4 regions of the Halomonas sp. GFAJ-1 genome follow, and region 4 is predicted to be linked to each of the others. Evidence: predicted binding sites of a transcription regulator. Region 4 holds the regulator's gene; each other region holds the start of a gene.
The links. The regulator sigma-54, encoded in region 4, starts transcription at its own class of promoters, with help from an activator protein. The targets are predictions, from matches to a motif close to TGGCACNNNNNTTGCTNT.
Positions count from the first base shown of each region.

Region 1: the regulator sigma-54 is predicted to act here: its motif matches at 4,163-4,180, upstream of MOY_RS07685 (P-II family nitrogen regulator).
Region 2: the regulator sigma-54 is predicted to act here: its motif matches at 2,957-2,974, upstream of MOY_RS07985 (urease accessory protein UreD).
Region 3: the regulator sigma-54 is predicted to act here: its motif matches at 2,274-2,291, upstream of urtA (urea ABC transporter substrate-binding protein).

Region 1 covers NZ_AHBC01000027.1:136,873-144,426, forward strand. Annotated here, with positions in the region: gene MOY_RS07665 (malate synthase G) at 1-647, opposite strand, end outside; gene MOY_RS07670 (alpha/beta hydrolase) at 856-1,824, shown strand; gene MOY_RS07675 (YifB family Mg chelatase-like AAA ATPase) at 1,821-3,329, opposite strand; gene MOY_RS07680 (accessory factor UbiK family protein) at 3,545-3,907, opposite strand; gene MOY_RS07685 (P-II family nitrogen regulator) at 4,257-4,595, shown strand; gene MOY_RS07690 (ammonium transporter) at 4,642-5,889, shown strand; gene glnK (P-II family nitrogen regulator) at 6,097-6,435, shown strand; gene MOY_RS07700 (ferredoxin--NADP reductase) at 6,602-7,378, opposite strand.
Region 2 covers NZ_AHBC01000027.1:201,204-208,757, reverse strand. Annotated here, with positions in the region: gene ureC (urease subunit alpha) at 1-1,303, opposite strand, end outside; gene MOY_RS07995 (urease subunit beta) at 1,300-1,620, opposite strand; gene MOY_RS07990 (urease subunit gamma) at 1,701-2,003, opposite strand; gene MOY_RS07985 (urease accessory protein UreD) at 2,031-2,915, opposite strand; gene MOY_RS17155 (hypothetical protein) at 3,258-3,692, shown strand; gene MOY_RS07980 (PepSY-associated TM helix domain-containing protein) at 3,777-5,168, shown strand; gene MOY_RS07975 (SCO family protein) at 5,216-5,809, opposite strand; gene MOY_RS07970 (copper chaperone PCu(A)C) at 5,812-6,348, opposite strand; gene MOY_RS07965 (hypothetical protein) at 6,430-6,837, opposite strand; gene MOY_RS07960 (diguanylate cyclase) at 6,966-7,554, opposite strand, start outside.
Region 3 covers NZ_AHBC01000027.1:191,940-199,493, forward strand. Annotated here, with positions in the region: gene MOY_RS07925 (tripartite tricarboxylate transporter TctB family protein) at 17-499, shown strand; gene MOY_RS07930 (tripartite tricarboxylate transporter permease) at 548-2,038, shown strand; gene urtA (urea ABC transporter substrate-binding protein) at 2,416-3,768, shown strand; gene urtB (urea ABC transporter permease subunit UrtB) at 3,904-5,514, shown strand; gene urtC (urea ABC transporter permease subunit UrtC) at 5,518-6,699, shown strand; gene urtD (urea ABC transporter ATP-binding protein UrtD) at 6,696-7,532, shown strand; gene urtE (urea ABC transporter ATP-binding subunit UrtE) at 7,532-7,554, shown strand, end outside.
Region 4 covers NZ_AHBC01000040.1:156,396-163,949, forward strand. Annotated here, with positions in the region: gene rapZ (RNase adapter RapZ) at 1-366, opposite strand, end outside; gene ptsN (PTS IIA-like nitrogen regulatory protein PtsN) at 442-912, opposite strand; gene hpf (ribosome hibernation-promoting factor, HPF/YfiA family) at 917-1,225, opposite strand; gene MOY_RS11890 (RNA polymerase factor sigma-54) at 1,313-2,728, opposite strand; gene lptB (LPS export ABC transporter ATP-binding protein) at 2,834-3,601, opposite strand; gene lptA (lipopolysaccharide transport periplasmic protein LptA) at 3,613-4,104, opposite strand; gene lptC (LPS export ABC transporter periplasmic protein LptC) at 4,113-4,685, opposite strand; gene MOY_RS11910 (KdsC family phosphatase) at 4,685-5,227, opposite strand; gene MOY_RS11915 (KpsF/GutQ family sugar-phosphate isomerase) at 5,257-6,243, opposite strand; gene MOY_RS11920 (ATP-binding cassette domain-containing protein) at 6,549-7,370, shown strand; gene mlaE (lipid asymmetry maintenance ABC transporter permease subunit MlaE) at 7,371-7,554, shown strand, end outside.

The sequences.
Region 1 (7,554 bases), on a different contig from region 4:
CCGGAATCTTTCAAACCGGTTTCGCGACCGCCTTCCAGCGTGACCACCAAGTGTTCGTCGCGAATAACGTATTTAATCGCATCCCGGTGCGAGCCAGTGGCCAGCGGCGCTGCGCGGTCCAGCACGCCACGGGCGTAGGCAATCACCTTTTCGCCGCGCTTGGGGTTAAAGCTGGAGCCTTTCTCAGCGCCATTCTCTTCTGAAATTGCATCGGTGCCGTACAGCGCATCGTAAAGGCTGCCCCAGCGCGCGTTAGCCGCATTTAGCGCATAACGGGCGTTGCTCACCGGCACTACCAACTGTGGGCCTGCTTGAACAGCGACTTCACGGTCAACATTGGCAGTGGTGGCTTTTACGCTGTTCGGTGCCTCGACGAGGTAACCGACTTCTTTCAAAAAGCGGCGGTAAGCAGGCATGTCGCTGACTGGACCGGGGTTTTCACGGTGCCAGGTATCGAGCTTCTCTTGCAGCACATCGCGCTTTTCGAGTAGTTGACGGTTTTTGGGGGTCAAATCATGAAACAAGGCATCGACACCGGCCCAAAAAGCGCTTTCGTCGACGCCAGTCCCCGGCAGCGCCTGCTCGTTGATGAAGCGGTCTAAGTCGGCTGCCACCTGTAAACGGTGACGCGTGATACGCTCACTCATGGGGTCTCTCCTGTGAAGGTGCCCGTGGGTTAAGGAAAGGTCCACGGTCAGGGTAAAGGTATATTTATGGAAAATACTTCCATATCTGAACGTACATGTAAACAGCCTACTCTTTAAAGCGGCAAAATGCTCGACCAAATGATGAGAAAGGTAGCCCCTATTGCCTGACTCTTGGCCAATGGAAGGTGGCATTTATGGAGCGACGTTGATGCATAATTTCCAACACTTGGAAGGCTTGTTTCGGCAAGCGGCAGGTAAGTCATCGCTCTCACGCTTACGGCTGGGTGACGCGCTAACAGACGCCGTAAATGACTATTTTTGCCATTACGGTTTAGAAGCACTGCTCAATGACACTAGCGAGGTACATGCTGGATTCATTGATACGGGCCGTTTTGCCCTGTGGTGCCAGGTGTGGAGCCCTCCTAGGCCCACTGGAACCGCATTTGTCATTCACGGTTACTTTGACCATTTAGGGCTTTACCGGCACTTGCTTGGCTGCCTGCTGGCGCAGGGGTGGCGGGTGGTGCTTTGGGACTTGCCCGGTCATGGGCTTTCCAGCGGCCCCCGGGCAGAGATCGAAGACTTTGACGATTATCAGCACTGCTTAATGCATTTGCAGACTGCCCTGCAAGTTCAGGGTATGGCTCCTAAGCCGTGGCTGGGCGTAGGGCAAAGTACCGGTGCGGCGATACTGGCAACTGATGCCCTTACCCGGCGGGAAGCATCCGGCTGGTCGGGCATTGTGCTGCTGGCGCCGCTAGTGCGCCCCTGGCGCTGGAGCCAAGCTAGCTGGTTGCATCTGATAGCCAGCCCGTTTGTGAAGGAGCTGCCGCGTAATTATCGGCCCAACTCCACCGATGAGCAGTTTACCGAGTTTCTCCGCGACCACGACCCGCTCCAGCCCGAGCGTTTAAGCGTTGCCTGGATTACTGCCATGCGCCGCTGGATGCCGCGGTTGCTGGCGCTGCAGCCTAACCCCTTGCCTACCTTGATTCTGCAAGGTGAGCAGGATTTAACCGTCGACTGGGAGTGGAACTTAGATGTGTTAGCGGAGAAATTCCCTAATGCTGAGGTGCACCGCCACCCAGATGCCCGCCACCATCTCGTCAACGAAGCGGAACCTATCCGCGATGTGCTATTTGAAGCGCTGGATCATTTTGTCGAGAGTGTGCGTTAAGCCCCTTTCAACATTCGATCTAACTGCCGGTAGCCGATGGCTTCGATAAAGTGCGGCTGTGAGGGTTTAGGCTCGCCCTGTAGATCCGCCAGGGTGAGCGCAACGCGGAGCACGCGATGGTAGGCGCGGGCGGAAAGCTTGAGCTTTTCCAGCACGCTTGCCAGCCAGGCGCGCTCTTCGTCGTTAAGCGCGCAGGCGGCTTCTAAGGCTTTGCCACTCAGCTGGCTGTTAAGTGCGCCTCGGGCCATCTGCCGTTCGCGTGCGGCCATTACGCGCTCCCGCACGGCACTTGAAGGCTCGCCCTGGGTTTGGGCGGTGAGTTGCTCGGGTGGCAGCGCGGGGACTTCCACCTGTAGATCAATACGGTCAAGAAGCGGGCCTGAAAGCCGTGCTTGGTAGCGCTGAATTTGGCTGGCGCTGCACTGGCAGCGTTGGCGTGGGTCGCCTAAGTGCCCGCAGGGGCAGGGGTTCATGGCGGCTACGAGCTGAAATTGAGCAGGGTAGCGGCGCTCGTGGCTGGCGCGGGCTAGATGTATGGTACCTGTTTCTAGGGGTTGCCTCAGCACTTCTAAGACGTTGCGGGAGAACTCCGGCAGCTCGTCTAAAAACAGCACGCCGTGGTGAGCTAGCGAGATTTCCCCTGGTTTGGGTTTAGAGCCTCCGCCGACCAGTGCGGCGGCGCTGGCACTGTGGTGGGGTTGGCGAAACGGCCGCTGGCCCCAGTCGGCTTCTAACGGCAGCCCACATACGGAGCGCACTGCGGCGACTTCTAACGCATCCTCTTCTGAAAGCGGCGGCAGAATGCCGGGCAAGCGGCTGGCCAGCATGGTTTTGCCGGTGCCTGGCGGCCCTGCCAGTATCAGGTTGTGGCCGCCAGCAGCAGCGACTTCTAGCGCTCGGCGCGCTTGATGCTGGCCGCGCACGTCGGCTAAATCTGCCATGGGGGCAGTGGATTTAACTGACGCAGAGAGCTGATGGGGTGTGATTTTTTCCTGGCCCAAAAGGTGAGCAACTACCTGCCAGAGCGAGTCAGCGGGCAGAACGGGTAGATCGCCAGCCAGCGCCGCTTCATCGGCGCAGGCGCGAGGAATAATCAGCGCCTTGTTCGCTCGCCGGGTGGCCAAAGCAAAGGGCAGCACGCCGGGCACGGCGCGCAGCTTGCCATCTAGCGCTAGCTCGCCCGCGCACTCCATGCCTTCCAATGCTTCTACAGGTATCTGCCCGGAGGCGGCAAGAATGCCCAGGGCAATGGGAAGATCAAACCGGCCGCCCTCTTTGGGCAGGTCGGCGGGGGCAAGATTCAGGGTGATGCGTTTGGTGTTGGGAAAGTCAAAGACTGCGTTGATGAGTGCGCTACGCACCCGTTCGCGGCTCTCTTTCACCGCGGTTTCCGGCAGCCCCACCAGCGTAAGTCCCGGCAACCCATTGGCTAAATGAACCTCTACATGTACCGCCGGTGCCTCTAAGCCAACGCCTGCGCGTGTGGCAACAATGGCTAATGTCATCGCGCTCCCTCGCTACTTGTTATCATCCAGGTTTAGCCAAATCTTACTTTATTTTAACCAAGTAAACCTAGTAGTCGCCCTGGATTAGCCACCACTGTTCCTTTAGCGGCGATGGCGTGCTGTAGGGAGAAGTCGGGATAATCATGCATCACATTGGCGCAGGAGGGCGGCGGCAGGCGTATCAACGCACTGCCGTCTTGGTGACGCGTTTACGCTTACTCGTCGGTGGCGTTCGGCTTTGCAGCAGCCCCTGGCTGGATAGGCTTTGTCGAGTCGGTGTGATCAGGCGTAGGGGGCACCTCGGCCTCAAGCGGCGTGGTGTTGTTAGCCACAGAGGCTTCTACCGTGGCTTCTAAGCTAGCCACCTGCCGCTCCAGGGCTTCAACCCTTGCGCGAGTGCGCTGCAGCACATCCATCAGAATATCAAAGTCTTCCCGTGACACGAGTTCCAGGCGGTCAAAGGCGCCACGCACGACTTGCTGTACGCCTTTCTGGATATCTTCGGGAGCGTGGGATGCGTTTTGTAAACGATCGCCAATCTGCTGAGCGAGACGGCTGATGCGGTCTTGGGGCGCCATAGTTCTCTCCTTAAACGAACACGCATAAATGTGAACTGCTTAATAGTAAGGATACGCAACCCTTCGCTAATACGCATGTGTCGTTTGCATTTGTGCGCTCAGATTATCGTTGCATCGAAATGGGGCGCGCAGCTTTTTTGAATGATCACTTATGGTGCAGCGTCATGCTGCGCGCTATTTCAATTCTTGTCCTAAGCGTATTAAAGGTTCCGTATATTTTGTCAAGTTACTGACTTTAATAATAAAAAAATCGAGTGGCACGGTATGCGCATTAACGAGACAAGCACTTATTTCGGGCGACCATGTCGCCTCCTATTCAGCAGGGCTAATCCAGCAGGGGAGAACCGGGATGAAACTCATCACCGCTATCATCAAGCCATTCAAGCTTGACGACGTTCGTGAAGCGCTCGCCGACAACGGCGTTCAGGGCATCACGGTTACAGAGGTCAAAGGTTTTGGTCGTCAAAAGGGGCATACCGAGCTATATCGCGGCGCAGAGTATGTGGTCGATTTTTTACCCAAAGTAAAAGTGGAAGTTGCTGTTGATGATGCGCGTCTGGAAAGCGTTCTTGATGCTATTTGCAGCGCGGCGAACAGCGGCAAAATCGGGGACGGCAAGGTCTTTGTAACACCCCTTGAAGACGTGATTCGGATCCGTACCGGTGAGCGCGGCGCTGATGCCGTGTAATCCAGCCAGCTAATAACATCTTTCTATGGTTAATGGGGAACTGACAATGAACGAGCTTGCAGAGTTGAGTTACGCGCTCGACACCTTCTACTTCTTAATGTGTGGCGTGTTGGTCATGTGGATGGCGGCTGGCTTCTCGATGCTGGAAGCCGGTTTGGTGCGCTCTAAAAATACCGCCGAAATTCTCACCAAAAACATCGCGCTGTTTGCAATTGCCTGCACCATGTACCTCTTGTTGGGTTACTACCTGATGTACTCCAGCGCGGAAGGTGGTTTCCTGCCTAACCTTGGTTTCTTGCTAGGCGGTGAAAACAGCGCCGATGCGGTAACCGCGGGCGGTGATGACGCGCCTTACTACTCCATGCGTGCAGATTACTTCTTCCAAGTAGTATTTGTTGCCACGGCGATGTCGATTGTGTCGGGTGCGGTTGCCGAGCGCATGAAACTGTGGGCGTTTTTAGCCTTTGCTGTTGTGATGACGGGTGTGATTTATCCGGTATCGGGCTACTGGACTTGGGGCGGCGGCTGGATTGATGCGATCGGCTTCTCAGACTTTGCAGGTTCGGGCATTGTTCACATGGCTGGTGCGGCAGCTGCCTTAGCCGGTGTGCTGGTATTAGGTCCACGTAAGGGTAAATACGGTAACGACGGCACTATCCGGGCTATTCCTGGCGCTAATCTGCCGTTGGCAACGCTGGGTACCTTTATCCTGTGGATGGGCTGGTTCGGCTTTAACGGTGGCTCTGAGCTGAAGGTGTCAGACGTAGACTCCGCTAATAATGTTGCACAAGTCATGGTAAACACCAATGCAGCAGCGGCGGGGGGTGTTATTGCTGCGCTTATCCTGGCGAAGCTATGGTTCCGCAAGGCAGACCTGACGATGGCGCTTAACGGTGCACTGGCGGGCTTGGTGGCGATTACGGCTGAACCTTTGGCGCCTACTGCCTTCGGTGCAATGCTGATCGGTATGGTGGGTGGCCTGATCGTTGTGGTTTCCATCGTGATGCTCGACAAGCTGAAGCTTGATGATCCGGTCGGTGCGATCTCGGTGCACGGTGTGGTAGGCATCTGGGGCTGTCTGGCAGTGCCTCTGTCTAACGCTGATGCCACCTTCGGGGCGCAGATCATCGGTATGCTGGGCATCTTCGCCTGGGTCTTCTTGGCGAGCCTAGTGGTATGGCTGGTGCTGAAAGCCATCATGGGTATCCGCGTTAGCGAAGAAGAAGAGTATGAAGGGGTGGATATCGCTGAGTGCGGACTTGAAGCCTACCCTGAGTTTAGCGTTAAGAAATAAACGTGCGCTAATGAAGTGAGCCGGCGCGCTCCCTTGGCCTCCCTAACCGGGAGGCCTTTTTGTTTTAGGATACGCTTAGGCTACATTTGCGTTGATTTTTTATTCTCCGCCGGTAGCGGTGTATGCTTAACGGTAACGGGTGATGGGCTTTAACCACAGTGGCCCGCCAACCTTCGACAATAGGCCACCAAGCTAGAGGATGTCGCAATGAAATTAATCTCAGCCATTATCAAGCCGTTTAAGCTTGATGACGTACGCGAATCACTCTCTGATATCGGCGTGCAGGGCATTACAGTCACTGAAGTGAAGGGCTTTGGTCGTCAAAAAGGCCACACAGAGCTATACCGTGGTGCAGAGTATGTGGTGGATTTTCTGCCCAAAGTAAAGCTGGAGGTGGCGGTCGATGACGATATGGCGGAGCAGGTCATCGATGCCATCACGCAGGTGGCCAATACAGGCAAAATTGGCGACGGCAAAATCTTTGTCATGCCGCTTGAGCAGGTGATCCGTATTCGTACTGGTGAAACCGGGAAAGACGCTGTTTAGGTTAACGGTGAATAGTGAGTGGTGAAGTAAAAAGCTGTCAGTTTTTGCACTGTAAATAGTAAGCAGCACAAAGCCCCTGTGGATCAACTCCAGCAGGGGCTTTGTATTAGTGATGTGGTCATTAAAGTGACTAGAATTTTTCTACTCACGACTCACGACTCACGACTCACTTCTCAACAAAGGCACGCTCAATCACGTAATCGCCTGGCTCGCCCATTCGCGGAGAGATATTCAGGCCCAGCTCGTCCAGCAGCGCGCTGGTGTCGTCCAGCATGGCGGGGCTGCCACAAATCATCGCCCGGTCTTGGCGCGGATCAATCGGCGGAAGACCAGTATCTTCAAACAGTTTTCCACTGCGGATATGGTCGGTCAGGCGGCCCATGGTGTGGAACTCTTCGCGGGTGACCGTGGGGTAGTAAACCAGCTTCTCGGCGACCTCTTCGCCCAGGTATTCGTGAGCGGGCAGCTCCTTGGTGATGAAGTCAGCGTAGGCCAGCTCCGAGACTTCACGTACGCCGTGTATCAACACTACTTTCTCAAAGCGCTCATACACTTCAGGGTCTTGGATCAGGCTCATAAAGGGCGCAAGACCGGTGCCGGTGGAGAGCATGTAAAGGTTGCGACCCGGCAGCAGGTCGTCGCATACCAGGGTGCCGGTGGGCTTGCGGCTGACCATAATTTGATCGCCCACTTTTAAGTGCTGCAGGCGCGAGGTGAGAGGGCCGTCGGGCACTTTAATACTGAAAAACTCCAGGTGGTCTTCGTAGTTAGGGCTGGCGATGGAGTAGGCACGCATCAGCGGTTTGCCGTTTACTTCCAGGCCGATCATCACAAACTGACCATTTTTGAAGCGCAGGCTGCGCTCGCGGGTGGTGCGGAAGCTAAACAGAGTGTCGTTCCAGTGATGAACGCTGAGGACTTCTTCTAAGGCAAACTTGCTCATGCTGACTCCTCTAGGGGCAGAGTGGGCTACGCCTCGCCGCCATATTCTAAAAAAGAATAAAAAATAGCTGTATATGATGCTGCTAATTCTAAATAACGGGTGGTATATCTGTTAAGTGAATTATACTGATAACACTTATCTAAATAATAGATATAGAGCCCCGAACGGATAGGTCA
Region 2 (7,554 bases), on a different contig from region 4:
CAGCCAGCTTGCCTACTTCGATAGAGCCTACTTCATGGGCAATACCGTGAGTGATGGCAGGGTTAATGGTGTATTTGGCAATATAGCGCTTGGCACGCAGATTATCCGCGCCCAGCGCTTCATCTTCGGGCAGTAAGCCGCGCTGTACCTTCATTTTATGGGCCGTTTGCCAGGTACGGCAGACCACTTCGCCCACCCGCCCCATGGCTTGGGAGTCCGATGCAATCATCGAGATCACGCCCAAATCGTGGAGAATATCTTCAGCGGCGATGGTTTCACGGCGAATGCGTGAGTCGGCGAAAGCTACGTCTTCAGGGATATTGGGGTCCAGGTGGTGGCAGACCATCAACATATCCAGGTGTTCGTCGATGGTGTTAACCGTATAAGGCCGCGTCGGATTAGTGGAAGACGGCAGCACGTACTCTTTTGAGCAGGCAGTCAGGATATCCGGCGCGTGACCGCCGCCTGCCCCTTCGGTGTGGTAAGTATGAATGCCACGCTCTTTAAACGCCGCCAGGGTGTCTTCCACAAAGCCGGATTCGTTTAGCGTATCGGTGTGGATCGCGATCTGTACATCATACTTTTCCGCTACGCTTAGGCAGGTATCAATCGATGCAGGCGTGGTGCCCCAGTCTTCGTGGAGCTTGAGCCCCATGGCACCGGCTTCTAGCTGCGCTTCCAATGCTTCAGGCAGGCTGGCATTACCTTTGCCGAGCAGGCCAATGTTCATCGGCAAATCGTCCACCGCTTGGAGCATCTTGCCAATGTGCCAAGCGCCGGGGGTGCAGGTGGTAGCGTTGGAGCCCGTCGCCGGGCCAGTCCCCCCGCCCAACATGGTAGTCACGCCGCTCATGAGCGCTTCTTCTACCTGTTGGGGGCAGATAAAGTGGATATGCGCGTCGATGCCGCCAGCGGTGAGAATCTTGCCTTCGCCTGAGATAACTTCAGTGCCAGGGCCAATCACAATCTCCACATCAGGCTGTACGTCGGGGTTGCCCGCCTTGCCAATCGCTGCAATGCGCCCGTTTTGCAGGCCAACATCGGCTTTGACGATGCCCCACCAGTCTAAAATCAGCGCATTAGTAATCACCGTATCCATGACCGTACCGTCGTTACGCTGGCTTTGCCCCATACCGTCACGGATAACCTTACCGCCGCCGAACTTCACTTCGTCGCCGTAGTGGGTGGCATCTTTTTCAACTTCAATCCACAGCTCGGTATCGCCCAGGCGCACGCGGTCGCCCACCGTGGGGCCGTACATGTCGGCATAGGCTTGCCGGCTGATTTTGTTAACCGATGTCATTGGTTACCTCCATCAAGTGCACCCATCACATCGCCGCGGAAGCCGTAGATTTCGCGCTTGCCGACGAAAGGAATTAGCGTGACTTCGCGGGTCTGGCCAGGCTCAAAGCGGATCGCGGTGCCTGCCGCCACGTCTAGGCGAAAGCCGCGGGCTTTGCTGCGATCAAACACCAGCGCGGGATTGGCTTCAGCAAAGTGGTAGTGAGAACCGATCTGAATGGGGCGGTCGCCGGTATTGGCCACTTCTACCGTGATTCGCTCGCGTCCCACGCATAGCTCAATATCACCGTCTTTTAACTGATACTCACCAGGAATCATCTGCTTGCTCCTTCGTCGCGTTGCTGTGAGGGGTAAGGCGTTAGGTGTGTGTCATAACTCCATCATTCACCCTTCGCTACTTACACAATGGGCGTGTGCACGGTGACCAGCTTTGTCCCATCAGGGAACGTGGCCTCTACTTGCACTTCATCGACCATTTCCGCCACGCCTTCCATCACGTCGTCACGGCTAAGAATTTCACGGCCGTAGCTCATTAGATCGGCGACACTTCTGCCGTCACGGGCACCTTCGATGATTTCAAAGCTAATCAGTGCGACGGCTTCGGGGTAGTTAAGCTTTAGGCCGCGTGCTTTGCGGCGTTCGGCCAGCTGGGCAGCTGAAAACAGCAGCAGCTTGTCTTTGTCTCGTGGGGTCAGTTCCATGGGGCATGTCTCCAGCGGTGCATCACATTAGGTTAGCCAAATGCGTGGGGTGTGGGCTGTACGCTCAATCCAGCGCGGGCGTAATAGGTGCCAGGCCTGTTCACACAGCGTCCATGCTTCATTACGGGAGTTGCCAAGGTAGCGCAGCAGCAGCACGCCGCGGCGAACGGTAACCGCCCAGCGCGGGTTATCCGGCAGTAACTCGCGTAGCTCATCAATCGCCGCCCCGGCTTCTTCCAGGCCTACCGCCCATAGCGTGGCTTGTACTGTGGCGCCGCCCTGGCCCCAGCGCCCTGCAAAGCGCGGGTGAGATGGGTCTAACGGCTGGCGCTCTAGCCACAGCGGCTTGCCATCCAGGGTTAGCCGAAAGTGCTGCTCAATGCAGCCAGAAAGGTAGGGGAGTTCGCTCGCAGGACGGCCAAGGGCCATGATTTCCCAGCCTAGGCAGCGCGCGCTGCCGTGAAGCGCGATATGAGTGCGCTGGTTGCCCTTGGAACCATCAAACGCGATGGTTTCCTGGGGCAGCCACTCAAGTATGCCGCCATCGTCCACGTTCAGTGCGGTGTGCTGAGCCCAGGCAACGCCCTGGCTGTCGGCTTTATAGAGTTTATTTGCGGCGGGGGTGGTTAGCAGCGCATGGGCCCCGTGCTCTACGTGGGCATTAATCGTCAGCGCATCGCCACTGACCAAGCCACCCGGCGGGTGCAGCACATATACATGGCAGGCTTGCGCGCTGCCTTCGGGGTAAAACGGGCGCTGTACCCGAAGCGGCCCCTGATGGCGGGCCTGGGTGAGCCGGGTAATGCCGTCGCGGTTAGCAAAACGCAGCGCCAACGATGCCGCCCAGTGGCGGTCTTGGTCAAACCGGTGGCCGGAGCCAGCACGCGGTGTTGCGGGTTCGCACAGCAGCATGGGGAGCGGTCGCATCCTTTTTGATAAGCCTTTCCCCGTTTAATGCAAAGAGTGCGCCAAAATGGTGAAAGCGCCGCCATATCCCCTATCACTTCGCTGGCACTCTCCTGGCTGGGCAAACAAAAGCCTTTCTTGCACCAAAACCGAACACAAAAAAGCGTGGCACTTTAAGCGCGCACCAAAAAGGCTCATAAAAAAAGAGCCATCAAACAGGCCATACGCGACACCATGTCGTTAAGAGCTCACCGTATTGTGTTCAGTGCGAACCCTGTAAACTGTGCGAGCGTGAATTGCGGGTACAGCACTCTCACGGCCAGATTCGTGTCATACCAAGCTCGTGGCATGACATCATTTGCCCTGACAACGTTCATCAGTGTGGTAGGGATGCATCCATTTCGGTCTGCCGACTCTCTCTGGTATCGCGCAGCGCTTTGTCTGGCGTTCGTCGCGATCTACCTGCTGTTTGCCGGGCCGCTGCTTTCCCAACTGCAGGCGTCAGGTCATGCCCACCATGACGAGCATGCCTTGTGTCTCAGCCACTCCGACCCTACTCCCTCCTCGTCCCACGCACTGGAGCACTGGCACCACCAGTGTGATTACTGCGGTGTCTGGCAGCCGTCATCCTCGGCACCCAACCACCTTCCTGCCATTGGGCAGGGCGTTTATCGACGCGTCGCCATTGCCAAACACGTTCTCCCAACGGACGGTGGTATGGCTCGATTACCCCCACGCTTGCCCTCGTGCTCCCCCCTTGCTGCAGGCCAGTTAACCCCATGACTGCGCGGGGTAGGCGCACTTAGCGCCTTGCCCACCTGTTACCCAGTGGTGGCGCCTCCTTAGGGGGAGTCGCTGCTCGCCGCTATGCAGCGGCTCTGGAGCACCCACATGTCGACTATTTCCACATCTCCACCCGCGCGCAAAGCCGCGCTGGATCTGTATCGCGCCGTCTGGCGCTGGCACTTCTATGCCGGGCTGCTGGTACTACCCTTTTTGATCATCCTTTCACTGACGGGCGCGCTGTACTTATTCAATGACGAGCTGGATGCCTTCATACATTCCGACCTAAAGCGCGTGGCAGTTCAGGAGGCCGCCCAGCCCCCTGCCGCTCAGGTCAGTGCGGCACTGCAGGACTACCCCGGCACGGCGGTGAAATACACCTCCCCCGCCACGCCGGAAAGCTCGGCTGAGATTACCGTCAACACCTTGTCTGGCGAACGCCTGGCGGTCTACGTGAATCCTTACACCGCCGAGGTGCTGGGCTCGCTGGATGACCGGGGAACGGTGATGTGGACCGTGCGCTACCTGCATAGCTTCAAGCTCTTCGGACAAACCCCGCGCAAGCTGATCGAGATGGCAGCGGGCTGGTCGATCCTGCTGGTCGCTACCGGTATTTACCTCTGGTGGCCGCGCAACGGTCGCGACGGCGTGGTGAGCGTGCGCGGCAAACCCAACAGCCGAGTGTTTTGGCGCGACCTGCATGCGGTGCTGGGCATCTTTACCGGTGGGGTTATCGTATTTCTGGCCATTACCGGCATGCCTTGGTCAGGCGTATGGGGCGGGCAGGTCAACCAGTGGGCCAACGGCAACAACTTCGGCTACCCCTCGGGGGTACGCGTGGAAGTGCCCATGTCCAATGCTTACCTGAGCGATCAAGGCACCACCAGCTGGTCGCTAGAGCAGGCCCAAGTGCCGGAATCCACCTCACTACCCACGCCGACACCCCGCCTTGGGCTGAACAGCATCGTAGCGATTCTGGATGAGCTGGGGCTACAGCAGGGCTATGTCGTCAACCTACCCACAACGGCAGCAGGCGTCTACACCGGCTCCATCTATCCGGATGACCTGGCCCAACAGCGGGTAATCCATCTCGACCAGTACAGCGGCGAGCCGCTGATCGACATGCGCTACGCCGATTACGGCCCTCTGGGCCGCTGGCTGGAGTTCGGCATCAACGTTCACCTGGGGCAGGAGTTTGGCCTGGCCAATCAGCTCTTCCTGCTGGCCGCCTGCCTAGCCATCATCGTGATGTGCGTGGCCGCGGGTGTGATGTGGTGGAAACGCCGCCCCTCTGGCGCCATGGGCGTGCCGCCCCTGCCTGCCGACACGCGGGTGTTCCGCGGGCTCATCGCCCTGCTGGTCATCGGCGGGTTGCTGTTTCCACTGGTAGGCGCGTCGCTGTTGGTGATGCTGGTCATCGACTGGTGCATCGTGCGGCCGCGTCAAGAGCGCCGCCTTGCCAGGCACGCCACTTAGGCCTGCTACCCATCAACGCCGACGGCTGGTCGGCGTTGATGGCCTATTCAGGAAGATGACAGTAAGGATATCAGGGGTGCCTTGGCAAACTCCGGCTCGACATCGTAGGCCAGAGTGCCCACGACGTTACCTTCGCGATCCAATAGGTAGGTGGCAGCCGTATGGCTGAGGGTGTAATCGCCTTGTCCGAGTGATACACGCTCGTACTGAACCTGGTAGGCGTCAGCCATTGCATCAATTTGTGCCTCGTTTCCAGACAGACCTCGTATGCGCTCGTCGAACACCGAGAGGTAGCGCGCCAGCTGTTCAGGGCCATCACGCTGCCAGTCCAGAGAAACAAAGAGATAGTTGAACTGATCTGCCTGCGGCCCCAACTGCTGAATCAAACGCGAGAGTTTGAACAGTGTGTTAGGGCAAACATCCGGGCAGTAGGTAAAGCCAAAAAACAACAGTGTCGGCTTTCCGATCAGCTCATCTTGCGTAACGACCCCACCTTCAGTATCCACCAACTGAAATTGCCCACCCAGCTCGGCCAGCGTCGGGCCCTCGGATTGACGGCCGAAGACCACAAAAAACACGGCCAACGTCAGTAGCAATACCAACGAACCAATGGAAAGCAGCGCAACGTCGCGGCGTGGCACGCTTAATGTGCCATATGGCTGTGTTCTTGGTGCTGGTCAGCATGAGCACTAAGGCCATCAGGCGAAGACCCGACAGGCACTACCTGAAGCTGAAGCTCAATACTGTCAGCACGCTGGAACTCCAGCGTGACAGGCAGCGGCTCACCTTCCACGATAGGGCGGGGAAGATCCATGAACATCAGATGCAAACCACCGGGGGCTAGGGCCACTGATTCACCGGCAGGAATTTCAATACCACCCGGCAACGGGACCATGCGCATCACCTCGCCGTCCATTTCCATGGTATGAATTTCCGTTCGCTCGGTGATAGGGGTCGAAGCGCTGACTAGCCGATCGCCTTGATCGCCATGGTTAGTAAGCGTGACAAATCCTCCCCCAGCGCCTGCACCGGGCGGCGTAGCGCGTGTCCAAGGCTGGGAGGCTTTAATATGTGACGAGCCACCATCCGCGTCATCATCATGCGAACCGCCATGATGGGCAAACAGAGTGGTACTGACTAATAGCAGCGAGGAAAGCAGTGCTGTACGAAGGGTAAACATAAAAAGCTCCTATAAAGCGTAGACAGAGACACTTTGTTGCTAATCAAAAGTGCAACACAAAGCGACAGACCTCATTAATGGTTAAGATAGTAGGAACGCTGTCACGTCAGGAGGTGCACGCGCATAACAGAGCATGAACAAGCCAAAGGCTTGCTGAAGAGGTTCACAATAAGGAGGCAAAGCCTCCACATCAGCCAAGGCTATAAAGCCTTGCGGTACGCTCGCCAGCGCAGCACCAAGTGCGCAGGCTGATTTGCATAGAAGATGATTAAGCTCGCTGGAGCCTGCGGTATCCGTCGCGCCACCCCGATTAGCCATCACACCGTGGGGGTCGCACAACACAAACAGCGGAGAGTGGCCACCACTACCAAGCAGCGCTGCCTGAGCATAGCCACCCAGCAATACGTGCAAAAACAGCACATACGACACAACGATAGCAATGACGATACTCTTGCGCTGGTTTCTCTGTCGACGCCACCGATTCGTCATGGGGTAGGCTGATCCTTGCTATTATTGTGCTTGTTGTAAAGCGCGAGTGAATCGTATCGCTAGGTATTATCAGCATAGTGCGAGGTGAGCACTAGGCCGTGTGTCATTTTGCCTCCATCGCTTATCGCCTATTGCACAATGACCCGGTTACGCCCACCGCGCTTGGCTTGGTAGAGCGCTTGGTCGGCGCGCTGCATGGAGCGCTGGTAGTCCGGGTGGCCATCGTGGAGTGTTAATCCAACGCTTACCGTCACATTGAGCAGTGTATCGGCCGTTGCGAGCATAGGCTCTTTGGCCACGGCTTGCCTCAATCGCTCGGCAAACAGCCGGCTGCCATCCTGGTCAGTGTCGACCAATACAATTAAAAACTCTTCGCCGCCCATGCGGAATACGTAGTCGCCACCGCGAGTGGAGCGGTCAAGAATACTCGCTACCTGCTGCAGTACGCTGTCGCCAGCATCGTGCCCATGGGTATCATTGATCGACTTGAAGTGGTCGATATCCACCATTAATAGCGCAAAGCGCTTGTCTGAATGGCGGGCAATCTCAACTTCACGGTTAAGTACTACGGAAAGAAACTTACGATTAAGCAGCCGGGTTAAACTATCGCGCCCTGCTTCTAAACCTGAAGCGCGCTCTAGCACATCATCTAACAGCATGATGATGGTGCGCGCAGCGGTGCGAATATCGCTCAACGCCCGCAGCCGTGCAGTGGTA
Region 3 (7,554 bases), on a different contig from region 4:
CTTCGGAGAGATTCCAATGACTCGATTAAACACTAACCAGTGGCTGGCACTTGTGTTAGCGCTGTTGGCGGCTGCCTATCTAGCGATGGCGTGGCAGATTCCTGTTTTCCCGTTGCCACGACCAGTGGATTCTGACCTGTTCCCTAAAGTGCTGGGCGCGGCGTTGCTATTGCTATCGGTTTTTCTCTTTTTTGAGAAACCCACCCCGATTGCAGGCGCCGATGAAATCGATCAAGACGCTACCCAAGGGCCGCTGCTGCTTACTCCCTGGGCACGCGTTGTAATAACCGCGCTGGCCATTGCTGCCTACGCGCTGCTGCTGGTGCCATTGGGTTTTGTGCTTGCCTCAACGCTACTGTGCGTTGGCTTGACCGCTTACTACGGCTACCAACGTCATGGGGTCAACCTAGCGTCCTCTTTGGGTGTGGTGCTGGTGCTTTATCTGACGATGACGCGGGTCATGGATGTTTACCTTCCAACCGGCGTTCTGCCGTTCTAATCACACCGTGATGCTGAATTTGTAGCGGGTTTTGCGAGAGAGTCTCCCATGGATGCCTTAAACAATTTGATGTATGGCTTTGGCATCGCGCTTGAGCCAATGAATATTGCGTATGTCTTTGCTGGTGTATTTGCGGGCACTATTATCGGCATGCTGCCGGGCCTAGGGCCGATTAGTGCACTGGCACTGATGATTCCGATTACCTTTGCCATGGAGCCTTCGTCAGGGCTGATCTTGATGGCGGGGGTTTACTACGGCGCGATTTTTGGCGGCTCTACGTCGTCTATTCTGCTTAATGCCCCCGGTGTTGCAGGCACGGTGGCGACCTCCTTTGACGGCTATCCGTTGGCCAAGCAGGGGATGGCCGGGAAAGCGCTGGCTATTGCTGCCTATGCCTCCTTCATTGGCGGCACCATTTCGATTGTCTTTTTGATGCTAGTGGCACCGCTACTTTCCAAAGTCGCGGTGAGTTTTGGCCCACCGGAGTATTTTGCGTTGATGGTACTGGGCCTTACCGCCGTGGTCTCACTATCGGATAAATCCTTGGTGAAAGGGTTAATTGCGGCGGTAGTGGGTGTGATGATCTCCATTGTTGGTATCGACTTACAAACGGGTACCGAGCGCTTTACCTTTGGCACTATTAACTTGCTCGACGGTATCGATTTTCTGGTGGTGGCTCTGGGTATTTTTGCCTTGGCAGAAGTTTTTTACATGCTGCTACGGGGCGGTGGCGGTAAAGCGCCGAAGCGAAATGCGATTGGCTCGCTAAAACTGTCGGGCAGTGAAATGAAGCAGATTGCAGGCCCTATCAGCCGTAGCTCGGTACTTGGTTTCTTTACCGGGGTGCTGCCTGGCGCAGGGGCCACGATTGGCTCTTTTCTTGGCTACAGCATGGAAAAACGTATTGCTAAAGATGGCGATACTTTCGGTAAGGGCAATATTAAGGGGGTTGCTGCCCCGGAAGCGGCCAATAACGCTGCCTGTACCGGTTCATTTGTGCCGCTGCTAACGCTGGGTGTGCCGGGTTCTGGTACGACGGCGGTGCTGCTGGGTGCGCTTTTGGTGATGGGGGTAACGCCTGGGCCAATGATGCTTGAGCAGCGCCCGGATGTGTTTTGGGGGGTTATCGCGAGTATGTATATCGGCAACATCTTCCTGCTGGTACTCAACCTGCCGCTGATTCCACTGATCGCCAAAATTCTTGATCTACCACGGCCACTGCTGCTATCGCTGATTTTAATCTTCTGCATGATTGGCGTTTACGGCATGAGCTTCAGCGTATTTGATCTACTGCTGCTGCTTGGTTTTGGGTTGATTGGCCTGGGGATGCGCTTATTTGGCTTCCCCGCAGCACCGCTGATTTTGGCGCTGATTCTAGGCAATATCATGGAAGAGTCCATGCGCCGCGCGCTGCAGATTTCTGGCGGGGACTGGATGATTTTTGTTGAAAAACCCATCTCACTGAGCCTTCTGCTTATTGCGCTGCTGTCGCTTGGTTTACCGCTCTTAAAGAAGCGTCGTAAGCGCCCCGTGGCTTAAGCATCCCTCTTTTTAAAAAACGTTTAGCGCCTTAGCCTAGCTAGGGCGTTTTTTTAGTTTTTTACACTAAATCGCTGTGAATGCTTTCTTGGTGCATGGTGCTCTCCTGGTGCATCCAAGCCGTGCATTAAGGATGCGTTAGCGCGCTACGTTAGTGCATAAAGCGTTTTTAGGTGTTTCTTAGTTAATGGCTAAGTGTTTGATTTATTATTTATTAAATTCATTTGTTCCAGTGTGGCGCACCCCTTGCAGGCGTAATAGGTACCACTCTAGTGGACGTGCTGAAGCGCACCAATGCCGGTAGCAGCAAGAGGCAGAGGTTTCAGCACGCAGCCAACATACAGAGCCCCAAGCATAAGGGGCGCAAGGAGGTTCAAGTGACCACACTGCAGCGCAAGACACACCCTCGCACCCTTGGCCGTTTTACCACTGGCTTAATTGCCGCCGCGGTAATGGGCGCCAGCGCCCACGCGGTTGCCCAAGATAACGACCCCATCAAAGTCGGTATTCTTCATTCGCTTTCAGGCACCATGGCGATCAGTGAGTCAACGCTAAAAGACACCGTTGAGATGCTAATTGAGCAGCAGAATGACGCCGGTGGTTTGCTGGGCCGCGAGCTTGAAGCCGTAGTGGTCGACCCGGCTTCTAACTGGCCGCTGTTTGCCGAGCGCGCCCGTGAGCTGCTGGCTCAGCATGAAGTAGACGTTGTGTTTGGTAACTGGACTTCGGTATCGCGTAAAGCCGTTCTACCGGTGTTTGAAGAGCTAAACGGCCTGCTGTTCTACCCGGTACAGTACGAAGGGGAAGAGTCTTCTGAAAACGTCTTCTATACCGGCGCGGCCCCCAACCAGCAGGCGATTCCTGCCGTTGAGTATCTGATTAATGAAGTCGGTATCGAGCGTTTTGCACTGGTCGGCACCGATTATGTCTACCCGCGCACCACCAACCGGATTCTGGAAGCATTCTTAAAAGATGAGCATGGTGTGGCAGACGAAGACATCATGATCAGCTACACGCCGTTCGGCCATTCGGACTGGCAGAATATCGTCTCTGAAATACGCCGCTTTGGTGAAGAGGGCAAATCTACCGCCGTGGTTTCGACGATTAATGGCGATGCCAATGTTCCCTTCTACCGGGAACTGGCTAACCAAGGCATTGACGCTGCGGATATCCCGGTGATTGCTTTCTCGGTAGGTGAGCAGGAGCTTTCAGGTATTGATACCGGGCCGCTTGTGGGCCACTTGGCCGCGTGGAACTACTTTATGAGCGTTGATACCGACGAAAACTATGACTTTATAGATGCTTGGATTGACTGGACCGGCGATGAGGAAGCCGTCACTAACGACCCCATGGAAGCGCACTACATCGGCTTCAACATGTGGGCGGAAGCGGTACGTAAAGCAGGTACTACCGACGTTGATGCAGTAAAAGAGGCAATTATTGGCGTAACGGTTCCCAATCTCTCCGGCGGCTATGCGGCCATGATGCCTAACCACCACATTACCAAGCCAGTGCTGATTGGTGAGGTGCAGGATAACGGCCAGTTCGACATCGTATGGCAAACGCCGTCAACCGTTGCGGGCGATGCCTGGTCTGACTACCTGCCGGGTTCACGTGATTTGATCGCCGACTGGCGTGCGCCCATGCGCTGCGGCAATTTCAACGTTGCGACCGGCTCCTGTGGTGGTAGCACCGCAGCAGAAGAAGCCGAGGCGGCCCTCGCTGAGTAACACCCTTATCCCTTGCCGCACTGCTTCGCTAGGCCCATGGATGCCAAGCGAAGCAGTGCAACAACACGCGGCAAGGGAGCACGCTACCTCTCCTTTTTAGACAACCCTTGTTAGACAACCAAAGGAAGAACCCCTATGAGGCGTTTCCTTTCCTTGGGGCTTTTGTGCGCGCTGCTACTGAGCATTTCGTTCACTGCACAAGCACAATCTGACTCCAACCCACCTGATGACTCAGCCGCGCTGGAACTGCTCGAAGCGTTGGACGTGCGTTCTTATCCTGCCAAAGGAGAGGCGATTACGGCCATAGTGCAAAGCGACGATGAGCGCGCCCGCGACTGGCTACAGGCACTCCTGGATGGCCGCTTACAACGCACTGACGACGGCCGTTTTGTGGTGGTGCTTGATAACCGTGGTCGTGACTGGCCAGTGGCGGATGCGTTGACCAATGAACCTCTGGGCGATATGTCGCGCCGCGAGCTGGATCGCATCGGTATTAATAACGCCCTGCGCAATCAGCTACGCAGCGCCATTGCGGTGGTGGACCTCTATTCACCCGATGTTGAGCGTCGCCGTTCTTCGGCAGAACGGTTATTGGGTGAAGTGGATGAAGAGCTAGCCGAGCCGCTCGGTGAACTGATCACAGAGGAGGAGGACCGCCAGGTACAGCGTCGCCTTGCCCAGGCGCTTGCCATTTATCAAGTAGAGAGTGGCCAGCTTGAAGGCGTTGAGGCACTGCGCGGTAGCCTTCACCCCCGTGCCCGTGTGGCGCTCAGCCGCGCGGCCAGCGGGGAAGATCCTATTATTGCCGATGCAGCAAGAGAAGCGCTGAGCAGTATTGAGCAGAATCTGAGAATCAACCGCGGTATTGAGACCCTCTACTTCGGCTTAAGTTTAGGCTCCGTATTGGTGCTGGCGGCGATTGGTTTGGCAATTACCTTTGGTGTCATGGGGGTGATTAACATGGCCCACGGCGAGCTGATCATGCTGGGCGCTTATACCACCTGGATGATGCAGCAATTCTTGCCCGGCCAGCCAGGGCTAGCGTTAATCTTATCGATTCCTGCGGGCTTTATGGTGGCGGCACTTGCAGGTATTGCCATTGAGCGTGGCGTGATCCAGTTCCTCAAAGGCCGCCCGCTGGAAACCCTGCTAGCCACCTTCGGTATTAGCCTGATTCTGCAGCAGCTGGTGCGCACGGTGATCTCGCCGCTGAACCGCACCGTGATTACACCCGAGTGGATGAGCGGTTCGTTGGTGATTAACGACGCCCTGTCATTAACGCTCAACCGCATGTTTGTACTGGGTTTTGCACTGGTGGTGTTTGCAGGCCTGATGCTGATTATGCGCCGCACGCGCCTGGGGCTTGAGGTTCGCGCCGTGACTCAAAACCGCGCTATGGCACGCTCTATGGGTATCCGCGCTACCCGTGTGGATATCATGACCTTTGCGCTGGGCTCTGGCGTGGCAGGTTTGGCAGGCGTTGCGCTCTCGCAGCTGACCAACGTAGGCCCCAACCTTGGCCAAAACTACATTATTGATTCGTTCATGGTGGTGGTGTTTGGCGGCGTGGGCAACCTGTGGGGCACCCTGGTGGCTGGGCTCTCCCTGGGCATTATCAACCAAGTGTTGGAACCCTGGGCAGGCGCAGTGCTTGCCAAGATTATTGTGCTGGTCTTTATCATTCTGTTTATTCAAAAACGCCCGCGTGGACTCTTCCCGCAGAAGGGCCGGGCTGCGGAGGGCTAAGCGATGTCATCAACGACTTCATTAACGACGCAATCATCCTCGAGCCAGTTTTGGCTAACCCGCCCGTTTGGCGAACGGGCCACGCAGATTTTTCTTGGCGTGCTGTTTGCCGCACTTCTGCTGGTCACTGTGCTGCACCTAGCGGTACCCCAGGGCCATCCGCTACATGTGAATGCCTACACGGTAAACCTGTTTGGCAAGTACTTAAGCTACGCGCTGCTGGCGGTAGCGGTCGACCTGGTGTGGGGTTACTTGGGTATTTTAAGCCTTGGCCACGGCGCATTTTTTGCCATTGGCGGCTACGCCATGGGCATGTACCTGATGCGCCAAATCGGTGACCGTGGCACTTACGGTGACCCGGTATTACCGGATTTCATGGTGTTTCTCAGCTGGGATAGCCTGCCCTGGTACTGGCTCGGCTTTGATATGGCCTGGTTCGCGTTTGCCATGGTGTTGATAGCGCCCGGCCTGCTGGCATTGGTATTCGGCTTTTTAGCTTTTCGCTCACGGGTGACCGGGGTTTATCTGTCGATCATCACCCAAGCGCTCACCTTTGCCCTGATGCTGGCATTCTTCCGCAATGAGATGGGCTTTGGCGGCAACAACGGGCTGACCGATTTCCGCGAGCTGCTGGGCTACAACCTGCGCAGTAATGACACCCGCTTAGGACTATTTATTGCTACCGGCGTGGCGCTAGCGCTGGGCTACGTTCTTTGCCGCGCGATTGTCACCAGCAAACTAGGCCGAGTGTGTGTGGCCACCCGAGACGCCGAGGCGCGCACGCGCTTTATTGGCTACCGGGTGGAGCGTTTTCAGCTATTTGTGTTTGTGGTGTCAGCCATGCTGGCGGGCTTGGCGGGGGCGCTATACGTGCCACAGGTAGGCATTATTAACCCCAGCGAGTTTTCGCCAATTTTCTCTATTGAGATTGTGCTGTGGGTCGCGCTGGGCGGTCGTGCCACGCTATATGGCGCGGTAATTGGGGCAATTTTGGTTAACTACGCCAAAACCGTGTTTACCGGCGTGATGCCGGATGCCTGGCTGTTTGCCCTAGGGGCGATGTTCGTACTGGTAACGGTCTTTCTGCCCAAGGGCGTGGCGGGGCTATTTCGCCATCTCAAGCGACGCAAGCAGGGCGATGAGAGCGAACAACCCAACAGCACACCTAAGGAGGCCGCCGTATGAGCTTTTTACAATCGCTGAGCCAGCGCGACCGGGTGTTTGATTTTATGGCTCCCCAGGCTTCCCCGGTAGATGTGCGCCATGGCCCGATTCTGTATATGGAAGATGTCACAGTGAGCTTCGATGGTTTCAAGGCCATCAACAACTTAAACCTGACCATCGATGACGGCGAGCTGCGCTGCATTATCGGCCCCAACGGGGCGGGTAAAACCACTATGATGGACATCATCACCGGCAAAACGCGGCCCAACCAAGGCAGCGTGTGGTTCGGTAGTCGCCATAATCTGCTGCAAATGAACGAACCTGACATCGCCAGCCTAGGCATTGGCCGTAAGTTCCAAAAACCTACGGTGTTTGAAGCGCTTAGCGTGTTCGAAAACCTAGAGCTTGCCATGGCCGCAGATAAGCGGATTTTTCCCACGCTGACCGCCCGCATGACCGGTGAAATCAAAGACCGCATTGATGAGGTGCTGGAAACCATTGGGTTGACCGCGCTGCGATACCAGCCTGCCGGCATTCTCTCCCACGGCCAGAAGCAGTGGCTGGAAATTGGCATGCTGTTGATGCAGCGACCGCGCTTGCTGCTGGTGGATGAGCCGGTGGCGGGGATGACGGAGCAAGAGATGGAGCGCACCGCCGAGCTACTAACCAGCCTTGCGGGTAAGCAGTCTGTGGTGGTGGTAGAGCACGATATGGGGTTTGTGCGCTCGATTGCCCGAAAAGTGACCGTGCTGCATCAGGGCAGCGTGCTGGCAGAGGGCAGTATGGATCAGGTATCAAGCGACCCTAAGGTGGTTGAAGTCTACCTGGGTGCCGATGATGAGGAGGCCGCCTGATGCTATCCATTGAAAGGCTCAA
Region 4 (7,554 bases):
TTTGTTAATGGCTTCCTCAAGCGTCATGTCGCTATCGCGAGTTAGCGGATGTCGACGACGTGTAGCGGAGTAGCGCTCTAATAAAATTCTTGCATCGGTGGTCAGGTAAATTACCTGGAAACGAATCTGCCGCTGGTTGAGCTCTTCAAGTAGCGTTGGCAGGCGCTCAAGAGCTGCTGGCAGGTTACGGGCATCAATGCTTACCGCTAAATGGGTACGCCCACCCTGAACACGCAGCTCATCTACTAAAGAGCCAAGCAGCATCGCAGGTAAGTTGTCGATGGCGTAGTAGCCAAGATCTTCTAACGCTTGTAAGGCGATAGATTTACCGGACCCAGAACGGCCGCTAATGATCACCAATTGCATAGAGTTTCTCTTGGGCTGCCAAAAAAAATGAGGCTTAAAATGAAGAAAGGTAGCGGCTAGCGTCGAGGTAGACGCTTAGTGCGCCGATTTTTCACGAATTTTTGAGGTGATAAGCTCAAGAAGTTCACGCTGGCTAGTACTTTTCCGAAGCTGCAGGCGCATATCAGCCTCGTTCATGATGGTGGCAACTTGCCCAAGTAATGCTAAGTGCGTGTCGTCAGCTTCTTCCGGCACCAACAAGACAAACACCAGATCGACAGGGTCGCCATCAATGGCATCGAAATCGACTGGCTCGGCAAGCTTTAAAAAGCCGGCAATAGGGGCGATGCAGTGGGGGCTTCGAGCATGGGGAATGGCAACGCCATTACCTATACCAGTACTTCCCAGGCGTTCGCGACCAATTAAACGGCTAAAGACTTCCTGGCTATCCAGGCTAGGGGTGTTTTGGGCAATAAAAGTGCTGAAAAACTCCAGCACCCTTTTTTTGCTGCCCCCGGGCACGTCGTATAGCACGCGCTCCGGGGGGAGTATGGTTTCCAACGTCATTGAATTAACGCACACCAGCGCCTTGGGCGCGAGCTTGTGCTTTTTCCTTGTGTTTAACGAGTTGACGATCGATCTTATCCGCTAAAGCATCAATAGCGGCGTACATGTCATTATCTAATGCTTCGGCGTGAAGATCAGCCCCGGCTGCGTGCAGTGTGCAGGCAGCTTGCTGTCGCTCTTTCTCAACAGATAAGGTCACTTGTACTGTCGTAATGTTGTCGTAGTGGCGCTCAACGCGCGCTAGTTTTTCATTGACGTAGTCACGCAAGGCGTCAGTCAGATCTACATGATGACCAGTGATATTTACTTGCATTGACGTGCTCCTTATCCATGGGACTGTACTTCGATTGTAACCCTTTTTACGCTGTTGCAAAGCCCTATAGCGGTGTTTCCTTGTTCACTAGCGTAAACGGCGCCGTTCACTTGAAGAGGGAATGCCCATTGACTCTCGATATTTGGCGACTGTGCGCCTTGCAACACTAATTCCGCCTGCTTCCAAGAGCGTCACCAAACGGCTGTCGGAAAGCGGCTTGCCCGGTGGCTCATCTTGCACGAGTTTCTTAATCCGCGCGCGGATAGCGGTGCTGGAGTGGCTGTCGCCACCATCTTGGCCACTGACCTGGCTGGAAAAGAAATACTTGAGTTCAAATACTCCTCGGGGCGTATGAATATACTTTTGAGTGGTCACCCGGGAGATGGTGGATTCATGCATCTCCACGGCTTTGGCTATGTCCGCTAAAATTAACGGTTTCATCGACTCTTCACCATGCTCTAAAAAGCCAATCTGGCGCGCGATAATTTCTCGACCCACTCGCAGCAGCGTATCATTTCGGCTCGAAAGGCTTTTAATTAGCCAGCGGGCTTCTTGAAGGTGCTCTTTAAGGAACTGGTTATCTTGGCTTTTATCAGCACGCTTTATCAAACTTGCGTAGTCAGGCTGAATGCGTAGCCGGGGCAACGCTTCTGGATTAAGTTCCAGGTGCCAGCCTTCATTATCGTGCCGCACGACCAAGTCTGGGGTTATATAGCTATCATCGCTGTCGCCGTAGGCACTGCCGGGGCGCGGGTCAAGGCTGCGAATGAGGCGAATAACATCATCGAGTTGTTCATCATCCAGGCTCAAGCGTCGTTTAAGCAGCCGTATATCGTCTTTGCCGAGTGCCTCAAGAAATTGACGCACCAGCCGTTTGGCAGGTACTAAAAGCGGCGTCTCCTCGGGGAGCGTGGCTAGCTGAAGCATTAGGCACTCGCGTAAGTCCCGCGCGAAGACCCCGGTGGGCTCAAACTGCTGTAAGCGCAACAGGGTGTTCTCTACTTCACGCTGGCTTAGGCCGTCCAGGCCCTGAGCTTTTAAGCCTTCGCGGATGTCGTTAAGCGGCTGAGTGATGTAGCCATTGGCATCGAGGGCATCGATCAAGCTTTCGGCAATAGTGTGCTCACGTAGCGTGAAGTCGGTCATGGCAAGTTGCCAAAGTAAGTGACCGTGCAGGCTTTGTCCTGCTGCCTGGCGCTCAAAATCAGGCCCTTCGCTGCTACCGCCCGTGCTGCCCATATCTTGGTAGGTGTCGGACCAGTCACTATCCACAGAAAGCTCACTAGGGATACTTTCGGCCCATTCTGCTTCCGGCGTCTCGGTGACCGCCTGCTCGCCAAATTCATCCTCTTGTTCCAGCATTGGGTTAGCGTCGAGCGCTTGCTGAATTTCTTGCCGCAGGTCGAGTGTTGAGAGCTGGAGCAGCGCAATTGCCTGCTGCAGCTGAGGTGTCATGGTCAGCTGTGTGCCGATACGCAGTTGAAGAGAAGCTTTCATGACCATCTGAGAACCACTCGTTAATCAGAAAGCTCCACCCTAGTGCGAGTTATCCTCAGGTGCAAGTGCAATAAGCATGCCATTAAAAGTAATTAGTCGGTAGGCGCCTGTTTATAGGCGGAAATCAGCCCCGAGATAGACGTCGCGCACCTTCTGGTTATCGAGGATAGACTGTGGGTCGCCGCTAGCAATGATTTGGCCATCGCCAACGATATAGGCGATATCGCAGATATCGAGCGTGTCTCGTACGTTATGGTCGGTGATGAGGACACCGATATGTCGCTGTTTGAGCGCGCGTATAATCGTTTTGATATCACCCACTGAAATAGGGTCTACGCCTGCGAACGGTTCATCTAGCAGAATAAACGCAGGCTCGGTTGCCAGTGAGCGGGCAATTTCAACGCGCCGACGCTCGCCACCGGATAGGCTCATGCCCAGGTTGTCGCGGATATGGGTAATGTGGAAGTCTTCAAGTAGCGATTCTAGACGCTGTTCACGGGCGCTACGGTCAAGCTCCTTTCGAGTTTCAAGTATTGCCATGATGTTGTCGGCGACCGAAAGCTTACGAAAAATAGAGGCTTCCTGGGGCAGGTAGCCAATGCCTGCAATAGCCCGTTCATGCATGGGTGCGCGGGTGAGGTCTAGATCATCAATACCGACGCTGCCTGCGTCAGACTTAACCAACCCAACGATCATATAAAACGAGGTGGTTTTACCCGCTCCGTTCGGGCCGAGTAGCCCCACAACGCTGCCTTGGGTAATCTCTAGGTTAATATCTTTCACCACCCGGCGACGCTTATAGCTTTTAGCCAGGTGATGAGCATAGAGCGTTTTTACCGGAGCAGTTTCGTTAGTTGCTGTGGTGCTGGGGGTTGTCACAAATAAACTCCCTATTGCGCGGGCTGTAGGGTCATGCGAATACGCTGTGATTCGCTTCCGTCGACTTCTGAGCGGGCCTGCACGACCTCTCGGTCAATGAAGTATTCCAAGCGCCCCCCCTGGAAACGATCACCTCGTTGCGTAAGCTCTGCCTGATCGATGAGTTCAACCCGGCGTTCGGCGACATGATAGATAATACGACGTGCCCAGCCTTCCATGGGTGTTGTTTCACCGTCTAGCTGGTTCCGTAGGTAAGCGCGCTCACCCGTGGCGATTGCGCGGGCAAGTTCGCCAGCATCATTGCGCTGAATTTCGACACGCTCCCCGCGAAGCTGCATCTCACCCTGGCGAATATTAACATTGCCGCTATAGACTGCCGTGCCAGCGCGCTGATCAAGATCTAAGCGGTCTGCTTCAACTTCAACCGGCGCTTGCGTTGTTTGGGCAGCCGCTGAGAGCGGCACCGCTAGGGCTAAAAGCGCGGTGCAGATTAAAACTTTCATAGCGACTCCTAAGGCGTCTGGGTGGCGGGCGGGTGGAGGCCGCGCACATTATCGGTTAAACGAACCTGGCTAGTGTCAAGCCACACATCCATGCGTGAAGCGCTGATCCGCTGTGGCGGTTGCTGCAGAAGCACCGGCACGTCGCTCCATGCATGGCGTGTCATGCCGTTATAGTGTAATAACTCCGTATCCAACTGCCAGCCTTCATCCGGTGCCAGTAGTCTGGCTGCGCCGGTTAATGTCAGCGCGTGTGTGTCCGTATTGAGCGTGCCTGCGTTGGCGGTAGCTAGCCACTCTCGCTGTTCACCATCAAATAGCGTTACTCGGGGCGAGGTGGCTTGCGTCATGGCCCGCTGGGGGGTATGAACTAAATAGGGCGTGACCAGCGACTGTTGAATAGCACCCGTTTCGCCAAACAAAGTGATTTCAGCGTTTTCTAGCACATAGCCAGGCTCATCGGCTTGAGCATCTGGGTCTGGAGCGATGTCTTGCGGGCCGCGGGGGTCTATCCATACCAGCAGGGTGCCCAGGGCAACCACAACCCCGGTTAGCCAGACGCGCTTTTTAACCCGCCGAGTCATTACGAATGCCTGTGTAGATAGGTGTCCATCACGGCATCCCAGTGGCCTTGGGACATGAGCAGCGTATCGCAGATCTCACGAACCGCGCCGTGGCCACCAAGGCGATCGGTGATCCAGTCCGCGTGGGTATGCATGTAGTCGGGTGCATTGGGAACGGTAATGCCTACTCCAGAGCGCTTGATAGGGGCCAAATCTGGTAAGTCGTCGCCGCAGTAGGCAACTTGCTCTAAAGTGATGTCAAGGCGCTTACAAAGGTCTTTGAGTGTGGCGAGCTTGTCTTCACAGCCTTGATGGACATGGGTAATGCCCAGAGACGCGGCGCGTTGACTGACCATGGTAGAGTCTCGGCCGGTAATCAGCGCCACATGAATACCAACGCGTTTTAATAGCTTTAGGCCGTGGCCGTCCTGGGTGTGAAACGCCTTAATCTCAATGCCATCCGCTTGGAAGTAGAGCCGGCCATCTGTCAATATGCCGTCGACATCAAGAGCGAGTAGACGTACACGACGAATGCGATCAAGTAGAGCATCAGGTAGGGCCATAGAGCCTCCTTGTAAGTGTTCAATAGTTTTCAGATAACGCCGCTAATCAAAAGATCATGCATATGTAAAGCGCCGATAGGTCGCTGCTGTTCATCGACCACGGCAAGCGCAGTGATACGGCTATCCTCCATGATCCGAACAGCTTCTGCAGCAAGCACATCAGGCCCAATACGTTTCCCAGGCCGTGTCATGACATCGTCAACACACACCTCTCGCAGGTCATGAAATTGATCGAGGGTGCGGCGTAGGTCGCCATCGGTATACACGCCGGCTAAGCGTCCATCGCTATCGACGACACAGGTGAAGCCAAGGCCTTGCCGGGTGATTTCCAACAGGGCATCCCGAAGTGGGCTACCCAGCGCAACTTGGGGAAGGCGAGCACCGTCATGCATGACGTCTTTAACACGCAGTAGCAAACGTTTGCCTAAGCTGCCGCCAGGGTGAGAGAGGGCAAAGTCTTCAGCGGTGAAGCCGCGAGCTTCTAAAAGTGCGACGGCAAGTGCATCTCCTAGCGCTAGCGCTGCGGTAGTCGAACTGGTAGGCGCAAGGTCGAGCGGGCAAGCTTCTCGCTCAACACCACTGTCCAGGTGGGCATCAGCATGTTTAGCCAGCGTGGAGCCGGGGCGGCCGGTCATGCTCACCAGGGGGGTGCCGAGTCTTTTAAGTAGCGGTAAAAGAGCGGTTACTTCGGCCGTTTCGCCAGAGTTCGATAGCGCTAATACCACATCGGCACGGGTAATCATGCCAAGGTCACCGTGGCTAGCTTCCCCAGGGTGGACAAAAAAAGCAGGTGTTCCAGTACTGGCAAGGGTAGCGGCTAGCTTGCCAGCAATGTGGCCAGATTTTCCCATGCCGGTGACCACTACCCGGCCTTGGCAGGCAAGAATCAATTGACAGGCATGATCGAAGCCTTCGTCAAGCTTCGCCTGCAGGCCCCCAATAGCGGCTTGCTCAATTTGCAGGGTGCGCAGCGCACTTTCACGCAGCTGGCTGGGTGTAGAGGGTGGCTGGCGCATGATGTTGATAGTCTCGTTAGCGTTCAAAAATGGATAGGTAAGAATAACATCTCGTTGCGCTTTATAGGTAAAGCGCTTCGTCGCTTAGCTGCTTAAAAAAGCGGCAGGATCCGTTGCAGTGGCCTGAGATAGCGACAACGAGAGGTGCTGTTACTGCACGCTGTTACTAAAGATAGTGTTAGGATACGATGTTCGATAATATTTAGAAAACGCTGTTTCTTTAGCGATGAATCCTACACTAAGCGGTGTGCGATGATCCTATACTAACCCGCTACGGCGAGGCGACAATGAAGGTCAATCAGCCTATGACAGATGTTCCCTTCATAGAAATTGAAGATTTGTACTTCTCTCGGGGCGATCTCGATATTTTTCGGGGGATCAACATGACGATCCTGCGGGGGAAGGTGACGGCTATCATGGGGCCAAGTGGCACGGGTAAAACAACGCTGCTTAAGCTTATTGGCGGCCAGCTGACGCCAGACCGGGGTCGAATTTTGATTGATGGTCAGGATGTCCATCGTTTGTCACGCAAGGCCCTGTTCGCGCTGCGTAAACGGATGGGCATGCTATTTCAAAGTGGCGCGCTTTTTTCTGATCTTGATGTGTTTGAAAACGTTGCGTTTCCTCTGCGGGTTCATACGGACTTACCTGATGCGATGATTCGTGACCTTGTGCTGCTTAAGCTTCAGGCCGTTGGGCTTCGCGGTGCTCGTCAGCTAACGCCCGCAGAACTTTCGGGCGGTATGGCGCGTCGCGTGGCGCTGGCGCGGGCGGTGGCGCTAGACCCAGAGTTAATCCTCTATGACGAACCGTTTGTAGGACAAGACCCCATTTCCATGGGCGTTTTAGTGCAGCTAATCAAGCGGCTAAATCAGGCGTTAGCGCTCACGTCGGTGGTCGTTTCTCACGACATAAAAGAGACGCTGAGCATTGCCGATTACCTATACTTGATTGCCGATGGTCAGGTCGTTGCCCATGGCACCCCCAAAACGTTGGATACTAACCAGGATCCGCGAGTTAGTCAGTTTATTCACGGCGAACCCGATGGGCCTGTGCCGTTTCATTATCCCGCTGAGAGTTTCTATCGCGATATTCTTGGGCAAGCTTCGGTCACAAGGGCAGGATAAATGCAGTCAAAACTCAAGCAAGGCACCGCTCATATTGCCCGTTTAGGTCGTAAAGGGTGTGATGCTATGGAAGCGCTGGGCCGAGCAGGCGTTTTTCTAGCGCAGTCTGCTGTGGGCATCCCGTCCCGGGAGGGGTGGGGGTTATGGCTTAAGCAGGTGCATTTCGTCGGTGTTCTATCGCTTG